DNA from 4 places in the Streptomyces sp. NPDC127117 genome. Region 4 is predicted to be linked to each of the others. Evidence: riboswitches for the same ligand, from Rfam matches in the RefSeq annotation. Region 4 holds a riboswitch; each other region holds the start of a gene.
The links. Region 4 has a riboswitch for cobalamin ahead of ACFVH0_RS04650 (prenyltransferase/squalene oxidase repeat-containing protein). Riboswitches for the same ligand answer to the same signal wherever they lie in the genome.
Positions count from the first base shown of each region.

Region 1: another riboswitch for cobalamin. It lies ahead of ACFVH0_RS23010 (cobalamin biosynthesis protein); the one in region 4 lies ahead of ACFVH0_RS04650 (prenyltransferase/squalene oxidase repeat-containing protein).
Region 2: another riboswitch for cobalamin. It lies ahead of ACFVH0_RS25020 (ABC transporter substrate-binding protein); the one in region 4 lies ahead of ACFVH0_RS04650 (prenyltransferase/squalene oxidase repeat-containing protein).
Region 3: another riboswitch for cobalamin. It lies ahead of metE (5-methyltetrahydropteroyltriglutamate--homocysteine S-methyltransferase); the one in region 4 lies ahead of ACFVH0_RS04650 (prenyltransferase/squalene oxidase repeat-containing protein).

Region 1 covers NZ_JBHXTM010000026.1:61,657-63,838, forward strand. The annotation lists gene ACFVH0_RS23010 (cobalamin biosynthesis protein) at 1-850, opposite strand, end outside; cobalamin riboswitch at 995-1,127, opposite strand; gene ACFVH0_RS23015 (hypothetical protein) at 1,322-1,552, opposite strand; gene ACFVH0_RS23020 (anion permease) at 1,587-2,182, opposite strand, start outside.
Region 2 covers NZ_JBHXTM010000030.1:28,483-30,664, reverse strand. The annotation lists gene gndA (NADP-dependent phosphogluconate dehydrogenase) at 1-754, shown strand, start outside; cobalamin riboswitch at 921-1,044, shown strand; gene ACFVH0_RS25020 (ABC transporter substrate-binding protein) at 1,083-2,063, shown strand; gene ACFVH0_RS25015 (FecCD family ABC transporter permease) at 2,060-2,182, shown strand, end outside.
Region 3 covers NZ_JBHXTM010000030.1:22,842-25,023, forward strand. The annotation lists gene metE (5-methyltetrahydropteroyltriglutamate--homocysteine S-methyltransferase) at 1-1,394, opposite strand, end outside; cobalamin riboswitch at 1,561-1,782, opposite strand; partial or broken gene ACFVH0_RS24995 (malate synthase A) at 1,858-2,096, opposite strand.
Region 4 covers NZ_JBHXTM010000003.1:251,191-253,372, forward strand. The annotation lists gene ACFVH0_RS04650 (prenyltransferase/squalene oxidase repeat-containing protein) at 1-1,147, opposite strand, end outside; cobalamin riboswitch at 1,257-1,392, opposite strand; gene ACFVH0_RS04655 (MBL fold metallo-hydrolase) at 1,667-2,182, opposite strand, start outside.

The DNA of each region.
Region 1 (2,182 bases), on a different contig from region 4:
TGTCCGCGGTCTCCACGGCCCGGCCCGTCTCCCCGTTGAGCACCGGGCGGTGCTCGATCCGGCCGCCGTACGCGAGGGTTCCGCCGAGCCGTACGCCGAGTGCGCCCGCGAACGACGCCTCCACCGGGCCCGCGTTGGGGCTCGGGTGCTTGGCGGCATCGGCCCGCCAGGCGTGGACCGCTCCCCGCGGCCGCCCCCCGGCGGCGACGGCCAGCAGGGCCGTGAGCCGGGCGCCGGGCCAGCCGGCGAGGTCGTCGAGGCGGGCCGAGGCCCAGCCGTAGCGCAGATGCCGGGGCGAGCGGTGCCCGACCATGGCGTCCAGGGTGTTGGCGGCCCGGAATCCGGCCAGCCCGGGAACCCCGGCCAGCGCACCCCACACCAGCGCGCCGACCACGGCGTCCGAGGTGTTCTCCGCCACGGACTCCACCACGGCGCGGGCGATCTGCGGCCCGTCCAGGGAGTGCGGGTCGCGGCCGCACAGATGCGGCAGCCGCTCGCGGGCCAGGTCGATGTCACCGGCGGCCAGGGCGCCGCCGATGGCCCGCGCCTCACGCCCCAGGGACGTGCCGCCGACGACGGACCAGGTGGCGGCGGCGGTCAGTGCCACGGAGGCGGCGGGGCTGCGACGCACGGCACGGCCGATCAGCGCGGCACCGCCCGCGGCGCCTCCGGCGCAGACCAGGGTGTGCAGCGCGCCCCAGCCGCGGTGATCGCGCCACAGCCGGCGCTCGACGCCCGCCGCGGCCCGCCCGAAGGCGGCGACCGGGTGCCCCCTGCGGGGGTCACCGAGCAGCAGATCGCCGATCAGACCGGCCGTGGCGCCGTACGCGAAGATGCGGTCGGCTCGCACGGTTCAGCCGGCCGTCGCGCCTCGGCGGACCTTCGTACAGGCGGCTCTCGTCGAGAGCGCCGAAACAGCGGACGCACGGCAGCCAGGCATGGCGATATGTCCTCACTCAGGGTCCGCGCCCTGGTTCGACGTGACCGGCGACGAGAGTCTCCTGGCTTCCGGATCCGCGGTTCCCCCGGCCTTCCAGCCCGCTCGCGCGAGCCGTGACTTCCGGTGTTGGGGGACCGCTCCCCGGTGACAGTGGCGGGACCGCGCCGGATTCGCACCGGCTTCCTCTGCTGTCGCCGTAATTGGCTCCGGCAGTCCACCACGCCCCGCGAACGCCCGTCAACCTGCCGTTGACCTGCGACGGCGCAGTGTGCTGATACCCACATCGGGCCGGACACCTGTGGTGTCCGGCCCGACGGAGGAGCGTGCGCGGGAGCGGCTCGGACCGCCCCCTGATTGTGGGTCGCTGATTGTGGGTCGCTCTCAGGCGACGATCAGATAGATCCCGTACGCGACGGCCGCCGCGCACAGCCCGAAGCAGACGTACGCGCCGGCGCGGGCCAGCAGCAGCGAGCCGCCGGAGCCGCCCTGCGCCGCCGGTTCCGGCTGCTTGGAGAGGCCGACGATGCCCAGGGTGAAGAGGCCCACCAGCGCGACGGTGACAACGAGGGAGACGCCGAATACGGAGCCGAGGGCTGCCCAGTCGATGTTCATGCTGATTCCTTAGACGGCCGGCCTGTCGGCCGGCTCAGACGGTGGCGGGTCGCGCCGGGTCCTGGGTGGTTCCGGCCGGGGCCGGAATGGTGGTCGTGAGGTTCTGGGCCGGCGCCGCGGCCATGGTGGGCGGCGGGCTGACGGCGGCGATGGCCGCGGTGACGACGCCCGCGGGCTCGACCCCGCCGTCCTGGGGCGCGACATCGTCGTGGCCGACCGGCTTGCGGCGCGACACCAGCCAGATCGCACCGGAGCCCGCGACCAGCAGCGCCGCGACGACGACGACACCCCAGGTGCCCTGCTTGGTGAGGAGCTCCGCGCCCGCGCCGACCAGTCCGGCGGCCGGCAGGGTCAGACCCCAGGCGACGAACATCCGGGTGGCGGTGGACCAGCGGACCACACCGCCCTGCCGGCCGAGGCCCGCGCCCATCACGGCGCCGGAGCAGGACTGGGTGGTGGAGAGGGAGAAGCCGAGGTGCGAGGAGGCCAGGATGACCGTCGCGGCGCTGGTCTGGGCGGCGAAGCCCTGCGGCGGCTTGAGGTCGGTGAGGCCGCTGCCCATGGTGCGGATGATGCGCCAGCCGCCCAGGTAGGTGCCGAGCGCGATGGCCGTACCGGCGGCGACGATGA
Region 2 (2,182 bases), on a different contig from region 4:
GGACTCGTACCTCATCGAGATCACAGCAGAAGTGCTCTCGCATGTCGACGCGGCGACCGGTAAGCCCTTCGTGGATGTTGTGCTCGACCAGGCGGAACAGAAGGGCACCGGCCGTTGGACCGTGCAGGTCGCCCTCGACCTGGGCGTTCCTGTCTCCGGCATCGCCGAGGCCGTCTTCGCCCGCTCCGTCTCCGGGCACGCCGCCCTCCGTGATGCCTCACGCCACCTCGCCGGACCGACCGCCCGCAAGCTCGGTGAGGACGAGGCGGCGGCATTCGCCGACCAGGTCGAGCAGGCACTGTATGCCTCGAAGATCGTCGCCTATACCCAGGGCTTCCACGAGATCGCGGCCGGCAGCGAGCAATACGACTGGGACATCGACCTCGGGAAGGTCGCCGCGATCTGGCGCGGCGGATGCATCATCCGGGCCGCGTTCCTCGACAGGATCACCAGCGCCTACGAGGCTCAGCCCCGGATGCCGAGCCTCCTCTCCGACAAGAGCTTCGCCGAAGAGATCGCCGCCGCGCAGAACGACTGGCGCACCGTGATCGCCACCGCCACTGCCCAGGGCGTCCCCACCCCCGCCTTCGCCGCCACCCTCGCCTACTACGACTCCCTGCGCGCCGAGCGCCTCCCCGCCGCCCTCACCCAAGGCCAGCGCGACTACTTCGGCGCACACACCTACCACCGCACCGACCGCGACGGCACCTTCCACACCCTCTGGGGCGGCGACAAAACCGAAGTCGAAAGCTGACCCACACCCGCGGCTTCACTTCGGCCGCGGGAACAACGGGCGAGCCTGCGGGTCCGGGCAGCACCCCGTCCGCGGCGCGGGTCGTCGTCGCGGACATCGGCGTCCGGGGCCGCCGAAGGCCGGCAGCGCACGGGGCATGGCCTGCCGGAATAAGCGGTCTGACAGAATGAGTTCCGAAAACTCAGGCGACGCGCGTCAGGAAACCGGTGTGAATCCGGTACGGTCCCGCCACTGTGACCGGGCTGCGACAGCCCGGAAGCCAGATACTGGCCGCGCCGCCTTCTCGTACGACCCAGGGGACGAGGACATCCCCCGGAAAGGCTCGGCCATGCCCCCGATACGCCGTGTACCCCTCGCGCTCATACCACTGCTTCTGCTGCCGCTCACCGGCTGCGGAACCGACGGCGAGGGCAGGGCAGAGGCCGCACCGGCCGCCGACGGTTTCCCCTACACCGTCACCAACTGCGGTACGAGGACGACCTTCGACGCCCCGCCGGAGCGGGTCGTCACCATGAACCAGCACGTCACCGAGATCATGCTGGCCCTCGGGCTCCAGGACCGGCTTGCCGGGACCGCCTACCTGGACGACAGCATCCTGCCGGAGTACCGGTCCGCGTACGAAAAGACCAAGGTGCTCGCGAAGGAGTACCCCTCCAAGGAGGTGCTTCTCGGCGCCAACCCCGACTTCGTCTACGGCGGGTACAGCAGCGCCTTCGACAAGGCCAAGGGCCAGGACCGGGCGGGGCTCCAGAAGGACGGCATCAACACCCGGCTGAACATCGAGAACTGCACCAAGGGCAAGGTCGGCATCGATCAGCTCGCCACCGAGATCACCCAAGTCGCCAGGGTCTTCGGCGTACCGGAGCGCGGCAAGAAGCTGATCGCCGAGGAACGACAGAAGATCACGAAGGTCGAGACGGCGCTCAAGGGCTCCGCACATCCCTCGGTGTTCGTGTACGACTCCGGGGAAAGCTCCGCGTTCACGGCGGGCGGCAAGGGCGTCGGCAACGAGATCGTCCGGCTCGCCGGGGGCCGGAACGTCTTCGCGGACCTCGACGCCACCTTCGGCGACGTGTCCTGGGAACAGGTCATCAAGCGCAAGCCCGAGGTGGTCGTGATCTACGACTACGGAGGCACCACGGTCGAGGCCAAGAAGAAGCGGCTGCTGAACGACCCGGCACTCGCGGACGTGCCGGCGATCAAGAACGAGAAGTTCGCGGTACTCCCGCTGTCCTCGGCCGTGCTCGGTGTCCGGGTCGCCGACGCCGTACAGGACCTGGCCGGGCAGCTGCACCCCGGCACTCCGTGAGCGCGGGGTCCGCCCGCACCGGCCCGGAGTCCGTCCTCCGCTCGACCCCCGTCGTGATCGGCGCCCTCACGGTGCTGCTGCTCGCGGCGGCGGTGGCCGGTCTGGTGCTCGGCCCGGTA
Region 3 (2,182 bases), on a different contig from region 4:
CCGGCGCGCAGGTCGGCGCGGGCGGCGCGCAGCTCGCCGGTCTGCGGGAACGAGCCGATGGTCGTCGTGGGCAGCAGCGGCAGCCCGAGATGGGCACGCTGGGCCACGGCCCGCTCGGTGTACGGCTGGGAGCGGTGGGCGTCTGCGTCCGTCACGGCCTCGGTGCGGGCCCGCACGGCAGGATGGCGGGTGATCGGCGAGCCCGCACGGGAGGCCAGGTCGGCGCGGTTGGCGGCGAGTTCGGCGGTGATGGCGTCGGTGCCCTGGGCGAGGCCCTTGGCGAGGGTGACGATCTCGGCGGTCTTCTGCTTGGCGAAGGCCAGCCAGCGCCGGATCTGCGGCGCGACATCCCGCTCGGCGGACGCGTCCAGAGGGACGTGGAGCAGGGAACAGGAGGCTGCCACGTCGACCCGGTCGGCGAGCCCGAGCAGGGTGCCGAGGGTGGACAGGGACTTCGACAGGTCGTTGATCCAGATGTTGCGGCCGTTGACGACTCCGGCGACCAGCCGCTTGCCGGGGAGTCCGCCGACGGTGGCCAGCGCGTCCAGGTTGGCGGCCGCGGCCTCGGTGAAGTCCAGGGCGAGGCCGTCGACCGGGGCCTTGGCGAGCACCGGCAGGGCGTCGCCGAGACGGTCGAAGTAGGAGGCGACCAGCAGCTTGGGCCGGTCGGTGAGGCCGCCGAGGTCGCGGTAGGCGCGGGTGGTGGCGTTCAGTTCGGCCGGGGTTCGGTCCTGCACCAGAGCGGGCTCGTCGAGCTGTACCCATTCGGCGCCGGCCGCGCGCAGATCGGCGAGCACCTCGGCGTACACCGGGAGCAGCCGGTCCAGGAGGGTGAGCGGGTCGAAGTCCGCGGGCACGCCGGGAGCGGGCTTGGCGAGCAGGAGGTAGGTGACGGGGCCGACCAGGACCGGCCGGGCGGTGAGACCGAGTGCGAGCGCCTCCTCAAGTTCGGCGACCTGCTTGGCGGAGTTCGCGGTGAACACCGTTTCCGGGCCCAACTCCGGCACCAGATAGTGATAGTTGGTGTCGAACCACTTGGTCATCTCCAGGGGTGCCACCTCCTGGGTGCCGCGCGCCATGGCGAAGTAGCCGTCGAGCGCGTCGGCCTCGACGGCTGCGCGGTGCCGCTCGGGGATCGCGCCCACCAGGACAGTGGTGTCGAGGACATGGTCGTAGTACGAGAAGTCGCCGGTGGGCACCTCGTCGACGCCCGCGTCGGCGAGCTGCCGCCAGTTGCTCCGACGGAGGTCGGCGGCGGTGTCCCGGAGGGCATCGGCGGTGACGCGGCCCTTCCAGTAGCCCTCGATCGCCTTCTTCAGTTCCCGGTTCTGGCCCTGGCGGGGGTAGCCGTACACGGTGGCCCGTGCTGCCGCGGCTGCGGACTTGCTGGTCACGGAGATCTCCTTCGCGAGATGAATCCCTGGGCCCCGGAGACGGGACGAGAGCGCGAAGGAATGGCCAACCAGAGGTGATGATCCCGCGCGGCAAAGGCGCGGTCGTCCCGTCTGGTATGTACGCCGACCCGCCCTCGAGGTCACCGGGGTGTCCGCGCGCGGAGTGGTCCGCACACGGGCAGTTGGCAGGTCTTCGGACTCGCGGGCACGCCCTCTTCTCGGAGGACACCTAATGGCCGTCGCTTCCCAGGTCCGGTACCTCGGACCCAGTGCGTATGACGGCGGTCGTTCCCGCTCACCGCTGCGGGGCAGTCCCGGATTCCCACCGGGTTCCCTCTTACGACTCCCTGCCTGGCTGACAGGGCGAACCAGCTGCTCCGTCAGACTACGGGCCGTCACTCAGTGGGGACGAGAACCGTCCAGGATTCGGAAAGTGACAAAGGACACTCGGGAAGCACCCGGGCATCTCGGCGATGGCCGCGTCCGCCATCAGCCGTCCAGCGCCACCGCGCCCTGCCCGCGCAGCCGGGCGGCGAACCAGCGCAGCGCGACGGAGACGTTGGTGCGCACACCCCCGGGGGTCGGCGGCCCGCTGATCCGGCGCACCGACAACAGGTCGGCCGGGGTCACCTCCACATCGTCCCGGCGGCGGTCCACTCGGTGGGGCCGGTCGCCGAGGACGCCGTCGAAGACCTCCCGGCACGTTCGACCCTGCGCCGTGGTCGCGCGGTTCGTAGTCCAGATCGCCGAAATGCCCGATGGGCAGCGCTTCCCATGGACCGCGAGAG
Region 4 (2,182 bases):
CCGTGGCCTCGTACCCGGTGTCGGCGGACGGGTCGGGCGTCACGACGGAGGCGGGCTCGGGGCCGGCCGCGTTGAGCCGGGCGACCAGGTCGACGCCGCCGAAGTCCCGGGCGTTGTTGCCGGTCGCGTGGGCGGCCAGGATCAGCTGGGCGTAGGCGGCGGGGCCGTTCTGTCCGGCCCACTCCGTGGAGTTCTTCTTCAGCCAGTCGACGGCTGAGGCCGCCTTGTCCTGGTGGCCGGACGCGGAGAGCGCGACGACCGCGTCCGCGGTGTTGCCGAAGTCGGGCTGCGGGGTGGTGTCGGTGGCACCGGGCATCGGCGCCAGGTTCAGGTGACCGGTGCCGGCGAGGGCGCCGGTGAGGTAGTGGGCGCCGTTCTGGGCGGCCTGCTCGGGAGTGAGTCCGGAACCGGGCCGGCAGGTGGGCGCCTTGCCCGCGGCGTTGTTCCCGACGGCCAGGGCCTTGCCCATCGTGCCGAGCACGGCGGCCGCGGTGGCGTCCGCGTTCGCGGCGAGCCCGCCCTTCTTGTCGGGCTGGTAGGCGAAGGCGCCGCCGTCCTTGCCGCCGCATGGGATGGCGAGGGCGAGCAGCGGGTCGTAGGGGGTCTTGCCGCCGGGGGTCGTGATGTCGGCGAGCCGCTGCCCCTGACGGGCGAGGGCGCCGATCACCAGGGAGGTGGAGTTGGCGTCACTGGGCGCGCCCGCGGTGTAGCCCCAGCCGCCGTCCTCGTTCTGTACGGACTTCAGCCAGCGCACCGAGTTGTTCACGGTCTCGCGGTGCCCGCCGACCTCGACCAGCGCCTGGGCGGCGGCCGCGGTGGCATTGGTGTCCCGCACCGTCTTGGCGTCGCACGGCTTGGCGGCATCGGGCCGGTACGCGGCGTAGGAGCCGTCGGCGCACTGCTGGCCGATCAGCCAGTCCACCGACTTCGCGGCCGGGGTGACCCCTTCGAGCCGTTGGGCGAGGAAGGCCAGTGACTGCCGCCACACACCGTCGTAGGTGGGGTCCTTCGTGCCGTACAGCCCGGACGGCAGCGCGACGGACGGCGAGGGCGACGGGGACGGCGCTGCCACCGCGACCGGCGCAGCGGCCGCGCAGAGCACGGCGGCGGTGGCGGCGAGCGTTGCTGCGCTGCGACGTACGGTCATGGCGGGCGGGGCCTCTCCTGCGGGGTGAACCGGGCACAGGCACGCTCAGGCACCAGGCTCCGGCTCCGTATACCTCGACGGTGCCGACCACCGGGGGATCCGGTGGTGCGAGCCGGTCACGACCGCGGACAGGGCATTCCGACTCACCGCCTGCGAAGACGGTTCACGGCTGCGTGGTCAGTGCCGGATTCGCACCGGCTTCCCCCTGAACGGGCATGATGACGACCCGCACACTCTACCGGGCGGCGCCGGCCGAGTTCCGGGCCGGGAGAAGCGCCCCCGGTCACACCGGGAGGTACGCGCCACCACTCACGTACGCGCCACCACACACCCCGCCACCACACACCCCGCCACCACGCACACCGCGACATACGGCACGCACACCGCGACGCATGCCACTCGTCACTGACACCGCGACGTAGATCACCTGCCACCTCACACCGCGACGTAGGTCACCTGTCACTGACACCGCGACGTATGCCACTCGTCACTGACACCGCGACGTACGTCACCTGCCACTCACACCGCGACGTACGTCACCGGCTCGCTCCCCGGCACCGCCTCCGCGCGCCCGAGCTTCACCAGCCGCCGCAGATGCGCCTCCGCCTCCGAGACGGCTATGTTCCGGGAGCCGTGCGGGATCTGCTCCCACGGCCGGTTCCACTCCATCCGCTCGGCCAGCTCCCACGGCGTCAGTGGCTCCGCCAGCAGCCCGAGCAGCCCGGTCAGCCGCTCCTCGTGGTGCCCGAGAAGCTCCCGTACGCGCCCCGCCGCATCGGTGAAGGCGTACTGATGGGCGGGCAGCACCTCGGCGGCCCCGAGCCTGCCGATCCGCTCCAGCGAGTCGAGGTAGTCGCCGAGGGGGTCGGTGACCGTGGCGTCGTCCGGGTCCTCGTACAGCCCGATGTGCGGGCTGATCCCCGGCAGCAGATGGTCCCCCGAGAAGAGCCGTCCCCGCCCCGGCAGATTGCCCGGGTGCTCCTCCTCCAGGTGCAGGCAGACATGCCCGGGCGTATGCCCCGGCGTCCAGATCGC